Linked DNA regions of Prochlorococcus marinus CUG1417. The protein of the gene in region 2 interacts with the protein of the main gene of each other region in a pairwise test. Links are inferred from orthologs where the notes say so. Each region holds a gene or a part of one and is shown on either strand. Other genes may lie near its edges. The genes, in order: tsaE and rlmB.

Evidence for each region.
Region 1: the proteins of rlmB (region 2) and tsaE interact in binary tests that used the Escherichia coli proteins (3 or more experiments, as listed by UniProt). The link is inferred for Prochlorococcus marinus CUG1417 from one-to-one orthologs.

What each region holds. Positions count from the first base shown.
Region 1 is NZ_JAAORN010000002.1:507,320-510,448, reverse strand. What follows is about bases 68-2,858. They hold tsaE (tRNA (adenosine(37)-N6)-threonylcarbamoyltransferase complex ATPase subunit type 1 TsaE), read right to left. Parts: upstream 1,787-2,858; coding sequence 1,349-1,786; downstream 68-1,348. Other genes in these bases: ahcY (adenosylhomocysteinase), read left to right, coding at 1,838-2,858; HA140_RS08905 (carbohydrate kinase family protein), read left to right, coding at 393-1,391; HA140_RS08910 (alpha/beta fold hydrolase), read right to left, coding at 68-304. Outside these bases: more of HA140_RS08910, read right to left, coding at 1-67; more of ahcY, read left to right, coding at 2,859-3,129. UniProt on the Escherichia coli protein: Required for the formation of a threonylcarbamoyl group on adenosine at position 37 (t(6)A37) in tRNAs that read codons beginning with adenine.
Region 2 is NZ_JAAORN010000001.1:775,816-778,912, reverse strand. What follows is about bases 81-2,839. They hold rlmB (23S rRNA (guanosine(2251)-2'-O)-methyltransferase RlmB), read right to left. Parts: upstream 2,089-2,839; coding sequence 1,072-2,088; downstream 81-1,071. Other genes in these bases: HA140_RS04465 (STAS domain-containing protein), read right to left, coding at 2,488-2,839; HA140_RS04470 (Mini-ribonuclease 3), read right to left, coding at 2,093-2,491; HA140_RS04480 (DUF1816 domain-containing protein), read right to left, coding at 709-924; gatA (Asp-tRNA(Asn)/Glu-tRNA(Gln) amidotransferase subunit GatA), read right to left, coding at 81-678. Outside these bases: more of gatA, read right to left, coding at 1-80; more of HA140_RS04465, read right to left, coding at 2,840-2,850; carA (glutamine-hydrolyzing carbamoyl-phosphate synthase small subunit), read right to left, coding at 2,915-3,097. UniProt on the Escherichia coli protein: Specifically methylates the ribose of guanosine 2251 in 23S rRNA.

The DNA.
Region 1 (3,129 bases), on a different replicon or contig from region 2:
TACAAAATGTTGATATTTGATTACCCCATAAGTCAAATGAATATTTAATTGAATTTTCTCTATCAGGTTCGTAATTTAATAAAGCACTAGGTTGGCTGCTTTTACCAAATCCTAACAAGTCAATTGCGTAGCAGTTAGAAAATTTACCAAGAAAATCTTGATTATGTCTCCAGTGGTTTTTTGATGCTCCAAATCCATGAACTAATAAAATTTTAATATTTTTTTCAGAAGTAGATTCTTTTGATAAAGACCAAGAAATTTCCCAATTTTTCCACTTCCAAGTTTTAGATTTATTTAAAGACACTATGAATATGCTTTTAATTAAACTTTAATTCAAAAAAAAATTATTCGTTTTTATTAAATTATTCTTAATTAAGGAAAGCGTTTATTTTATGGAAAAGAATAAGGTCGTATGTATTGGAGAGGCTTTAATAGACAGAATCAGAAATAAATCAAATCAGGGATTTACAGATTTTTTGGGCGGTGCGCCTGCTAATGTTGCCTGTGCATTAAGAAAATTAAAAATAGATTCAACATTTATAGGAAGTTTGGGTAGTGATGATTATGGAAAAAAATTTATTTCGCAATTTAATGAATTGGGCGTTAATCTAGATTTCTTGCAAATAGATAATGATTCATCTACTCGCGTGGTGAATGTAGATAGAGATCAATTTGGAGATCGTTTTTTTTCAGGCTTTGAGGAAAGTTCTTATTCATGCTTCGCAGACGAAGTTATCAGTAAGAAATTGATCGAAAAAGAAATTTTAAATTTGGAGAAATCTTTTTTAGAAACAAAATATTTGGTTACCGGAACGATCTTATTATCATCTCCAATATCAGCAGAGACTATTTTTTTTCTTCTTGAACAGGCTAAAAAATTTGAAGTAAGAATTGTTATTGATTTGAATTGGAGAGAGGTATTTTGGGATTATGCAAGTTTTTCATTGGAAATTAGTGAAGCCGCGAGAGTTGATTTAATCAAGAAATTTTTAAATCATGCAAATGTCTTAAAACTTGCTAAGGAAGAATCAACTTTGTTTTTTGAGGATGAAAATCCCTTGCTAATATCTCAACAATTGTCCAATAGACCAGATGTAATAATAACCGATGGGAAAAATCCTGTTTCATGGTATATCAATGGATTGCAGGGAATTACCGAAACTCCTACTTCACAAAAAATTGTTGATACAACTGGCGCAGGTGATGCTTTTCTAGCTGGTTTAATTTCAAAATTAATTTCTTCTGGATATCCTACGAATGAACTTGAGATAAAAGATTGCATTATGTTCGCAAGTGTTTGTGGCTTATTAACTTGCCTTGGTGAAGGGGCTATCGAGCAACAGCCATATTATGAGAAGGTTAATAAATTTTTGGGATCTCTTATCTCGTAGTGTCTACCATAATTTTTAGCGTATCTAATTTCTATTTTCCAAAAATCATCAATAACTGTTTCTATTAATTCTGGCCATTCAATAACTAAAATAGCCTGTTTTTGTATGGCCTCTTCTTCTTCTGAAAAAAAAAATTCTTTTGCCGAAGAAACATTTTCTAACCTGTATAAATCAAGGTGAATGAGCGGAATTTTTCCGGAGTTATAGTGATGCGACAAAGCAAATGTAGGGCTTGTAATGTCCTCAGAGATTGATAAGCCTTTAGCAATGCCTTGAACAAATGAAGTTTTCCCAGCCCCAATTGGACCCTTTAACAAAACAATTGATTGGGGATTTAATTTGTGTGAGAGTTTTTTCCCTAAATCTAAAGTCTCTTTTAAATTCTCAACAAACACAAAATTACACAAAAATCATTTATAGTTTAATAGAAAAAGTATTTACTAGATATGGTTATTGCAAATTCAGTGAAGACCTCTACACCTAATTACGTAATTGCTGATATCTCTCTATCAGATTTTGGTCGTAAAGAAATTAAAATTGCTGAAACGGAAATGCCTGGCTTAATGGCACTTAGAGATAAATATCAATCTGAAAAACCATTAAAAGGTGCAAAAATAGCTGGAAGTCTTCATATGACTATTCAGACAGCAGTCTTAATAGAAACTCTTGTTGATCTTGGTGCAGAAGTTAAATGGGCTTCATGTAATATTTTTTCAACTCAAGATCATGCGGCTGCAGCTATAGCAGATCAAGGAATTTCTGTATACGCAAAAAAAGGTGAGACTCTTGATGAGTATTGGCAATATACCCACTATATCCTTGATTGGGGGTCAGATTCTCCAAATATGATTCTTGATGATGGGGGAGATGCAACTGGCCTGTTGATACTAGGTAGTAAAGCAGAAAAAGATTTATCTGTTCTAGATAAACCAAGTAATGAAGAAGAAATTGCTTTATTCAATTCTATTAAGTCCAAGTTGAAAAATGATAGTGACTTCTACTCTAGAATTAAGAGTAATATAATTGGTGTCACTGAAGAAACTACAACGGGAGTTGCAAGACTTTATCAACTGCAAAAGCAAAATGCTTTACCTTTTCCTGCTATTAACGTTAATGATTCAGTAACCAAGAGCAAATTTGATAATTTATATGGTTGCCGAGAATCCCTTGTTGACAGTATAAAGCGTGCCACTGATGTGATGATTGCTGGGAAGGTTGCGTTAGTGATGGGTTTTGGAGATGTTGGTAAAGGTTCAGCTCAGTCTCTAAGAGGACTTGGTGCAATTGTAAAAGTTGCTGAAGTTGATCCAATTTGTGCCCTCCAAGCTGCAATGGAAGGTTTTAGCGTTGTTACATTAGAAGATGTTGTAGAAGATATAGATATATTTGTTACCGCAACTGGGAACTATCAGGTAATAACAAATCAAAATCTTGTCAAGATGAAAGATGAGGCCATAGTCTGTAATATCGGCCATTTTGATAATGAAATTGATGTGGCCTCATTGAAAGATTATCCATGGGAAAATATTAAGCCGCAGGTTGATCATATAACTTTACCGAGTGGTAATAAAATAATCCTTTTAGCTGAAGGTAGATTAGTTAACTTAGGTTGTGCCACTGGACATCCGAGTTTTGTTATGAGTAATTCTTTTACTAATCAAGTACTAGCTCAAATTGAACTTTTCAATAAGTCTGAAAAATATGCTAAAAAGGTTTACGTTTTACCAAAACATTTAGA
Region 2 (3,097 bases):
AGATATTGAATAGAGAATTTCAGCAGCATCTGAGACAGTATTTGTAATTGGTCCAATTTGATCAAGAGAGCTGGCAAATGCTACAAGTCCCCATCTACTAACTCTGCCATAAGTTGGTTTAAGACCTACAACGCCACAAAAAGAAGCTGGTTGTCTTATTGATCCTCCTGTGTCAGAACCTATTGCCGCCGCACAAAATCCGGCGGCAACTGAAGCTGCACTACCGCCTGAACTACCTCCTGGTACTCTATTAATATCCCATGGATTTGAAGTGACCCCAAATACAGAAGTTTCCGTTGAACTACCCATTGCAAATTCATCTAAATTTGTTTTTCCTAAACAAATGCCTCCAGAAGACCATAATTTACTTGAAGCCGTGGACTCATAAGGTGCAACAAAGCTTTTGAGCATTTTACTTGCACAAGTGGTTGCTACTCCTTTGGTACAAATATTATCTTTGATTGCTATTGGCATACCCGCAAGAGGAGGAAGTTTTTCTCTTTTTTGAATTAATTTGTCTATCTTTTCTGCTTGCGCGATTGCGTTATCTTTTGTAATACAAACATATGAGTTAATTTCAGAATCTTTATTGTCTATTTTGGCAAAAATATCATTAACTAATTCTTTAACAGAAGCATTATTGCTAGTAATTTCCTTTCTTAAAGAATTAAAATTCATTTCTTAATTTACTTCTTAAAACTAAATTTATTAAATAGTGAGTGGTTCCTCTTTTTTGCAGCGGACAAAACTATGTTTAATATTTTTAGAACCCTCATCAGAGAGATCTTTCATAAAAGAAGACATATTTTCTCTTAAACTACGTTTAGTAATAAATGGGCCAAACCAGTAAGTACCAGCTGGTTCATCTGTCTCAATTTTAGCCCACCAGGCTAATCCGAGTTTGTTTCCAAAGTTTCTAATCAATTTTATTGGCCTTTAAGGCCATCAATTCTTGTTAAATTCTATACAATTTTGTAGTAAAAATTCAATAATTTTCTATTAATAATAATAATGTATTGAAACAACAACATTTTAGAGTGCTTCAATAACTGTGATTATTAAGAAATAAAATTATTTTCCTGTCAAGTGAAATAGTGATATGGCGGCAGCCACAGAGGCATTTAAACTTGAAGTCTTACCTTTAAGAGGAATACTTAATAGAAAATCACATTTTTTTTGAGTAAGCAAAGAAATACCTTTATCCTCAGAGCCGACTATTACTACCAAGGGTGCTTTTTCTAGAAAATTTGAGATAGATAATTGTCCATCCCCAGACAAGCCAACAACAAGAAAACCATTTTTCTTAAGAACCTCAAGTGATCTATTTAAGTTAACAACTCTACTTACTTGCAAGTGTTCTAAGGCTCCTGCAGCTACCTTAGCGACTGTTCCCGTCAAACCAGCAGATCTTCTCTGAGGAATGATGATACCCTTGCAATCAAATGCCTCCGCTGATCGGATAATTGCGCCAACATTATGTGGATCAGTTATGCCGTCTAATGCAAGAATTATAGGATTCACACAGTTTTGTTTAGAAAAATCGATTAATTGTTCTAGTGATATTGTTTTAGAGCATGCCAACTGCAATGCTATGCCTTGATGTGAAGCACCATAAGTCAATTGCGAAAGCCTGTTCCAAGAAACTTCTTCAATAAGGACTCCTTTTGATTTAAGGTCCTTAAGCAAAATATAGAATTTGTCTGAAGAAAAGATTTCCGAAGTACACCAAATCCTATTAATCGCTCTTTCACTATTTAGAGCTTCATAAACTGAATGTTTGCCCCATATCCAATCATCAAAATTTCTATTATTAGTGAAATCTTGATGATTATTAGAGTTTTTATTAGAAAATTCTGTATTAGATTTAAATATTGGCTTTCTACCTTTTGAAAATGAAAACTTATTATTTTTAATATTATTTTTATTTTTTTTATCTAAATTTTCAACATTCTTATAATTAGCAGAATTGTTCAGAAATCTTTCATTTTTTTCTGAACGATTTGCATTTTTTGAGAAATAACCAAAATCTGAATTTTTATTGTACTCTTTATTATTTTTTCCGCGAAATTTATTTGAGGAGTTTTTCATAGATTCAATTCATTTTTAATTCTAAATATTCAAAAAGTGTTGATAATCTTTGAGGATCTTTTAAAAATAGCCAGCCAATAAGAGTTTCAAAACCAGTTGCTCTAGAATATATGGTGGGATCTGAAGATTTTGGATATCTCTTTGTTTTATTTCTAGCACGTCTAACTAGATCCATTTCATTTGAATTCAATAAATGTTCAATTTGACTTAATGATCTTGACTGGGATTTTGCTTTTACTTCGTTTACTACAGATATATGGAGATCTTTAGATTTTAAAGGGAAATGAACATGCCTTAGTCTTTGGTGGAGCTCCCATACAGAATCTCCAAGCCAAGCAAGTTGTATAACACCTATATCCTCGGGAGATCCATATGGAACTAGGTTTTGAATCCAATAATTCAATTTTTTAAATAATTTAATGCATCTTCAAGACTTGACTTCAAGTTAAGAAAATCCCCTAGACGAACAAGTTTAATTGTTTGGGCGACTCTCGAATTGCCAACAACAGAGAACCCAAGTTTCGACTTTTTGCATTCTTTTGCAGTTTGAACAAGCGCTCCAAGACCCGAGGAATCTAAAAAATCGATTTTTGTAAGATCAATAATGAATGGAAGGTCATTTTTTAAATTATTAGTAACAAAAGTCTTAAATTGTTTTTCTGAGAAAGCATCAAGTTGGCCTTTAAAAGTAAAAACCATAATGTTTGTTTTAACCTCAAGGTTTCCTCTTAGGGAAACCGTTAACTTCTGGAAATCTTCTATGATCTATTACCTCCAAAAAATTAATATATCAAATGTAATTATCAAATCAAAAGAAAACAATATGTCAACATCTTTCTAACATTAGAGAAACAAATTTCTTAAATAAATAATCTGAATCATGTGGACCAGGTCCTGCTTCTGGATGATATTGCACACTAAATATAGGCTTATTATGAACCTCTAGGCCAGCCACAGTATTATCGTTGAGGTTATAGTGAGTTATTTTAACTAATTCTTCAGAGAGAGA